Regions from separate parts of the Psychrobacillus sp. PGGUH221 genome, predicted to be linked through region 2. Evidence: riboswitches for the same ligand, from Rfam matches in the RefSeq annotation. Region 2 holds a riboswitch; the other holds the start of a gene.
The links. Region 2 has a riboswitch for FMN ahead of ribE (riboflavin synthase). Riboswitches for the same ligand answer to the same signal wherever they lie in the genome.
Positions count from the first base shown of each region.

Region 1: it holds a riboswitch for FMN, as region 2 does, so the genes downstream of both, PGC35_RS08655 (ECF transporter S component) here and ribE (riboflavin synthase) in region 2, are expected to answer to the same signal.

Region 1 is NZ_JAQMHQ010000004.1:229,435-232,861, reverse strand. Features, by position in the region: gene PGC35_RS08660 (hypothetical protein) at 253-540, opposite strand; gene PGC35_RS08655 (ECF transporter S component) at 880-1,473, opposite strand; FMN riboswitch at 1,631-1,765, opposite strand; gene PGC35_RS08650 (hypothetical protein) at 1,913-3,178, opposite strand; gene sigX (RNA polymerase sigma factor SigX) at 3,171-3,427, opposite strand, start outside.
Region 2 is NZ_JAQMHQ010000006.1:59,818-63,244, reverse strand. Features, by position in the region: gene PGC35_RS11240 (serine hydrolase domain-containing protein) at 1-542, opposite strand, end outside; FMN riboswitch at 878-1,008, shown strand; FMN riboswitch at 1,150-1,282, shown strand; gene ribE (riboflavin synthase) at 1,463-2,110, shown strand; partial or broken gene ribB (3,4-dihydroxy-2-butanone-4-phosphate synthase) at 2,127-2,747, shown strand; gene ribH (6,7-dimethyl-8-ribityllumazine synthase) at 2,807-3,271, shown strand.

The DNA of each region.
Region 1 (3,427 bases), on a different contig from region 2:
CATTTTAAAAGGCTTATCTAAAAGAAGCATTTTCTAAATAATAGAGGAATGTCCTTTCAGACTGGTAGACAAACTCGAATTTATTTCCTTACATTTGACGAGGCGCACTTAGCCTTCCTTACGCAGAGGGCACTGAAAAAGTCTATAGAATTTGACTTTACTAAATAATGTCGTCCGATAAATAAAAAAATCGTTGAAACGGCTCCCTTTCCGCGGGCGTTGCCTTAGCCTCCTAGGCCAACACGATGTTGGTCATGCAATCGTCGCCGCATGATGCGGCGAACTTAGATTGCCTTCCCCCTCAACTGCGGGGTCTTCGGCTAACGCTTTTCCCGCAGGAGTGTCGCCTTTTTCAACGATTTTCTTTATATACTGATTGAAAAAATTTAAGTGATTAATACTTGCTCTATTAATGGCATGATGGATTTCTAATTGGAACGCGGATAATAGTTGATTGAAGTGAAAGGCGGCGACTCTAGCCGGAAAAGCATGAGGTGAAGACCCTGGACTGAGCGGAGCGAGGGAAGCGGCTGAAGCCATGCCGGCGGAACGCGTCCGCCCGGAACGGAAATTAATGTGGCCAACATAAAAATCGAGTATGTGAACAACTTGTCGTTCACATACTTCAGTGAGGACTTTCTCAGTGCCCTTGCTCGACTCCTGTAGTGTCGCCTTTCTCGCTTTCCCGAAGGATTCGAGCGGACTCTTCCCAAACCTACAAAAAAAATACTTTATTATTTTTTATATACTCAGGAAGAATAATCCTGAGTTAATAGAAAAGCCTGACAAAAAATCAAAATAATGAACGAGACCAATTAGCAAAATTCCTTTTGTAAAACGAGAAAGGACGTTTCTCTAAGATAGAGAAACGACCTTTAATTAATTTGTATCCGGAACTCGAAACGAATTTGTTACTCGGTCGAGCATTGGTTTCATTCGCTTAAATAAAACAATCATAACGATTGTAACTAATAGTCCTTTTATCAAATTGAACGGTAGGATACCGAAAATAATAGAATTGAACAAAGCTGTACCAGTCTCCATAGGGAAGTTTAAGAAGTACGTATACATTGGTAAAAATACAAAGTAATTTAAAACACTCATGCCTATTGCCATGGAAATCGTTCCAGAAGCTAAACCGTACATGATCCCTTTAGATGATGATGCTTTGCGATAAATTAAATAAACAGGTGCTATAAATAGAATACTAGTTACAAAATTCGCCATATGTCCTACTGGTACACCAGTTGGACTTCCAGCAAACAACCAATCTAATACGTTTTTCAAAAACGCTACGACAATACCTGCAATTGGCCCCATCGTAATAGCCGCAATTAGTGCTGGAATATCACTAAAATCCACTTTTAAATAAGCTGGTAGTACCGGTAACGGAAATGCAAGTAGCATCAATACAAAGGAAATACTACTCAACATTGCGATAGCAATAAGCTTTCGCGTCTTACTTTTTGTCATTATTCCTCTCTCCTTTTGCGATTCACTCCACAAGAAGAAAGGTTCAGTACGAAATTGTAACTCAAAAATCCCTTAAGCTATTAAAGAGCTCAAGGGAGAAACAAGGCACACTTAAAAAAAGCGTATCCGCATTAGAGTATACGAAAAACGACTGTACCTTCACCTTCTCCCATCCAGACTATACTGTCGGCTTTGGAATCTAACCAAATCCTGCCAATTACGGCTCGCGGGCTCAAGAAATAAATCTTCTAATACCGCCGATCGGGAATTTCACCCTGCCCCGAAGATGAATCAATATTTTATTATACTTCAAGAATAATATCTTGAATTAATAATATATTAACAAAAACACAACCTTTATGCAATATAATTGCTTCAAAATTTTATGATACAAAAAATGCCAGGCTTTGATAAAATCAAAGCTTGGCATTCCAAATTCTTATTGGACGCTCATTATAAAACCATTTGGTCCAAGTGGAGTAGGAAGGGTATTTTCGAAATTAAATATTTCCCACTGCTCCTGTACTACATTTTCTAATTTCACTTCAGTTCCAAAGCTTGCTGCGGTCAATGCGAATGCTTCAATTAATCTTGTAGCCTCATTTGGCTCCATTGATTCTAAATCCAATGGTTCGTTAAATTTGATAACAGCTATTCCTTCTCGATCTTCATATGAGTAAGTAATATTCGATGGGATTACAGAAGTGTATATGTCGTTATCTACGTTTTTCATTTCACTAAATGCTTCAGCAATCGTTTCATAAGAAGCTGAAAAGTTAGGAGTTAAATATATATTTCCATTTTGGGCACGGTAATTATAGTAATTATGTTGACCTTTCGACCCTTCTAATTTACTCGGCTCAGCTAATATGCCTACTTGATCCCATTCAAGTGGAGAGCCGTCCTCATTTAAAAGAGCGATTGAATCAAAATCCGTAAAAATTTCATTTAGAGAGCTCCAATACGGTACCGATGTTCCAGACGCTGTGTCATAACCATGTTCATTAGGGAGATAATGCTTTAATAATTGATTATCCGCAACAAAATACCCTTTATAAGGATGATACTCTGTAAATCCGAGCGACTCTTCATTAATCAAACTTGCATAACGTTCATACAACTGTAAACTATTTGGTTTCATATCTGGAAAATCGGCTTCCACTTGCTCTTTTGGAATAATAATTGTGACAGGTACAGTTAATGCATTTTCATTGAATGAAAAATGAAACACAGTACCTCCATTTAAATCACCTTCATAGACAGCATATCTTTTATCTATTGGTTTTAATTCTATATACGATTCCATTATACTTGTCATTTTTGACATATCGTCCGATGATTCAGTTTTACTTTCTTCACTTGTTATGGCAGCATTCTCTGTAACATCCATTGACTGCATACTTTCTTCTTCACTGCTCTTCTGTTCCATTTTTTCGCTAGTGCTATACTGCTTCATTGAATTATTATTATTCAAATAGGAAGAAACTAAAAAAGTGAGAAGAAATACGGAAGCAATAGAAATAACTAAAGGTAACCATTTGGATTGAATCCTACGTGAAGAATATATAGTTGATTCTTTTTCGTGACCTAATACCTCTTGTTTTACCCGATTATACACATCTTCTTTGGAACGATGATCTGTAAACTTGGGCATTTGGTTCAGTAATTCATCTAGTGCTTCATCATCTTTTTTCCAATTACTCATGATGAACCTTACCCTCCTTCTTTGTTTCAGATAATCGTTCACGCAATGACTTTATAGCTCGGTGTTGTGTTGTTTTCACTTTTCCTTCTGACCAATTTAGTATTTGTGCTGTTTCAGCAATAGATAGCTGCTGAAAATATCGCATTATGATAACCATTTTTTGATCGCCAGTGCAATCATCTAGAGCAGTTAATAGAGATTTCATTTCGTCATTCAATTGAACTAAATCCTCTGGAAGCATATCTGACG
Region 2 (3,427 bases):
CCATTTACGTTTTCAATAATTTCACCAAGTAAATCAAAGTTGAGGTCAGAATAATAGGCTTTTCCATTAGTACGCGGAATGAAATGTGGTTTTAGTTCTTTTGCCCAATTTAAAAGTTCATGAAAAGAAAAGCTGAAATCTTGATTAATAACTTTTCTTTTAGTTGAACTCTTCTTCTCTTCAAATTTATCAGGTAATCCGCTAATTTGAAACAACAAGTCGTATAAAAGTAAGTCAAATGAATATTCCTTTGACTTGTATATATGCAGTCCGCTTAAATGTTCTTGGTCAATAAATTCAGATATTTTATTCCTCAATGATAGCTTTCCTTGTTCTTGCAAAATTAAGATACAAGCAGTGGTCAAAAGCTTTGTTATGCTTGCCATAAGCAATGGTGAATCTAATTCCTTACCACCATAGCCTTTGTACCAAGAAAATTCACCTCTTGTATCTTCCATATAAACAATTCCTTCATGAATGCGCTTATTAACCATAGTTTTATTAAAAACCTTTTCTAAAATTATAGATTTATACATTTTCATAAGGTCTCCTTTCTAAGATCTGATACAAAATGTTGCTATTATTAATTTCTTTAATACTCATAAGTAAAGTGGAAGTAAATGTACAGAATCCTTTTATATTATTCTTTAAATAAAAAATATATCCCTTCTTTAAACATTTAAACAAATAGACCAATAAGAAACTGTTTAAAACACAACTTATAGAGTAATTCTCTACTGGTATTAAAGTAGATATAATACAGAATATACACTTGTGTATACTTGACTGATTGAGCAATCTGATATATTAACAAATATAGGAAAGACAAGTTACGTGTATAATTATTCTTTACGTGGTATTATAATTGCATAGATGAATAGTCCTTCGGGGTCGGGTGAAATTCCCAATCGACGGTGATGAAGAAATTCTAAGCCCGTGAGCCTTTTTAAGGCAGGATTTGGTGCGAATCCAAAGCCGACAGTATAGTCTGGATGGGAGAAGGACGTTTGAACAACTTTATTTACTTATGGAGAAAAACTTCTTCTATAGGTTTATTTGTTGATGAAAATAACTTTTCTAACGACCCCGTAGAGATTCTCTATGGGTTTTTCTTTTTTTAAAATGAAAAACCAATTACAACTTTATATTATATTCCTTCGGGGTCGGGTGAAATTCCCAATCGACGGTGATGAAGAAATTCTAAGCCCGTGAGCCTTTTTTAAGGCAGGATTTGGTGCGAATCCAAAGCCGACAGTTAAAGTCTGGATGGGAGAAGGATGTAAGAGCAAGAAGCCTTTTAAATTTTCTGGATTTAAAAAGGTTTATTAAGTATTGCTTAAATTACATAATCCCAAAACCCCTTAATTTCTAAGGGGTTTTCTTTTGTTTATCAGAGAATTTTGTTGTCAAGACAGGAGGTTTTCTGAATTAAATAAAATATTTCTGAATAGAGGTGTTTATGTTGTTTACTGGAATTATAGAAGACTTAGGAAAAGTTAAGGCCCTTAAAAGTGGTGCGAACAGTATGAAGTTAACATTGGAATCTTCTAAAATAGTTGAAGACATTCATTTAGGTGACAGTATTGCTGTTAATGGTGTTTGTTTAACAGTTATTGCTTATTCTAATAATCATTTCACTGTAGAAATAATGCCAGAAACTGTTAAGTCAACAAATATTCGTTCACTGCAAATTGGCCATGAAGTCAATTTAGAAAGAGCGATGGCGGCAAATGGAAGGTTTGGTGGACATTTTGTTTCTGGTCATGTGGATGGAACGGGTGTCATCTTAAGAAAAAGAAAACTGGAAAATGCGGTGTACGTAGATATCGGTATTGATAGAGAACTCAGTAAATATTGCATGCTAAAAGGTTCGGTAGCGATCGATGGAATTAGTTTAACTATTTTCGAAGTGCAGCCCACACAAATAACAGTATCGCTTATTCCACATACATTCAGCGAGACAATCTTAGGTATTAAAAGAGAGCAAGACATTGTAAATATTGAAAATGATTTATTGGGGAAATATGTTATTCAACAATTAGATCAAAAACAAGAGAAATCAACGAACTCAACAATAACGATGGATTTCTTAAGACAAAATGGATTTTAATAAAGGGGCTTTTACTATGTTTCATACAATTGAGGAAGCAATAGATGATTTAAAAAAAGGTAAAGTCATTATTGTAGTGGATGACGAAAGTCGAGAAAATGAAGGAGACTTTCTAGTATTGGCAGATTACGCTACACCCGAAAATATTAACTTTATGGCAACGTATGGTCGTGGATTAATATGCACACCTATTACGAAGAATTTAGCTGATTATCTAAATTTATCTCCTATGGTCGAAAATAATACGGATAACCATCAAACAGCCTTCACTGTTAGTATAGATTATAAAACAACAGAGACCGGTATTAGTGCATTTGAACGTTCTGAAACGATATTACAACTTTTGAATGCTGAGTCAGTAGGCTCTGACTTCCGTCGACCTGGTCATGTGTTCCCACTAATAGCAAAAGACAATGGTGTACTTGAACGTCCGGGTCATACGGAAGCAGCGGTTGATTTTGCAAAACTTTGCGGAGTTAAACCCGCTGGTGTCATTTGCGAAATTATGAGTGAAAATGGGGAAATGGCTAGAGTACCAGAATTAAAAGAAATAGCAAATCTTCATGGATTGAAATTTGTCACTATTGAAGCATTAGTAAATTATCGAAATGCACATGAAAAATTAGTGATGGGTGAATAGCTTTAATTAAGAGGAAATATTAACTTATAAAATTAAAAATTTAGGAGAGATAAAGAATGGGACAAATATTTGAAGCACAATTAATCGGAACAGATTTGAAAATAGGTATTGTAGTTGGTAGATTTAATGAGTTTATCAATGGAAAATTATTAGATGGTGCAATGGACGGGTTGAAACGTCACGGTGTTTCTTTGGATAATGTAGATGTAGCATGGGTACCTGGAGCATTTGAAGTACCATTTTTAGCGAAAAAAATGGCGGAAACAAAAAAGTATGACGCAATTATCGGTTTAGGAACTGTTATTCGAGGCTCTACTACACATTACGATTATGTATGTAACGAAACAGCAAAAGGTATTGCAAGTGTGGGGTTAACAACGGGTGTGCCAGTTATGTTCGGCATTGTGACAACGGAAACAATCGAGCAAGCTATTGAACGTTCTGGTACAAAAGCTGGTAACAAAGGTTATGATGCAGCAGTATCTGCAATTGAAATGGCGAATTTAAGCCGTTTATTTTAATAGACATAAAAAACAGGCTATCATTAGCCTGTTTTTTTATATTCGCTTGTTCCAATCGATTTAAGAGGGCTGAAAATTGGATTAAATGGAGAAATGTCTCAAATTACTTAAAATTCTCTTTTTTTTATATTTTACTATGTTATGATATTTTCATCT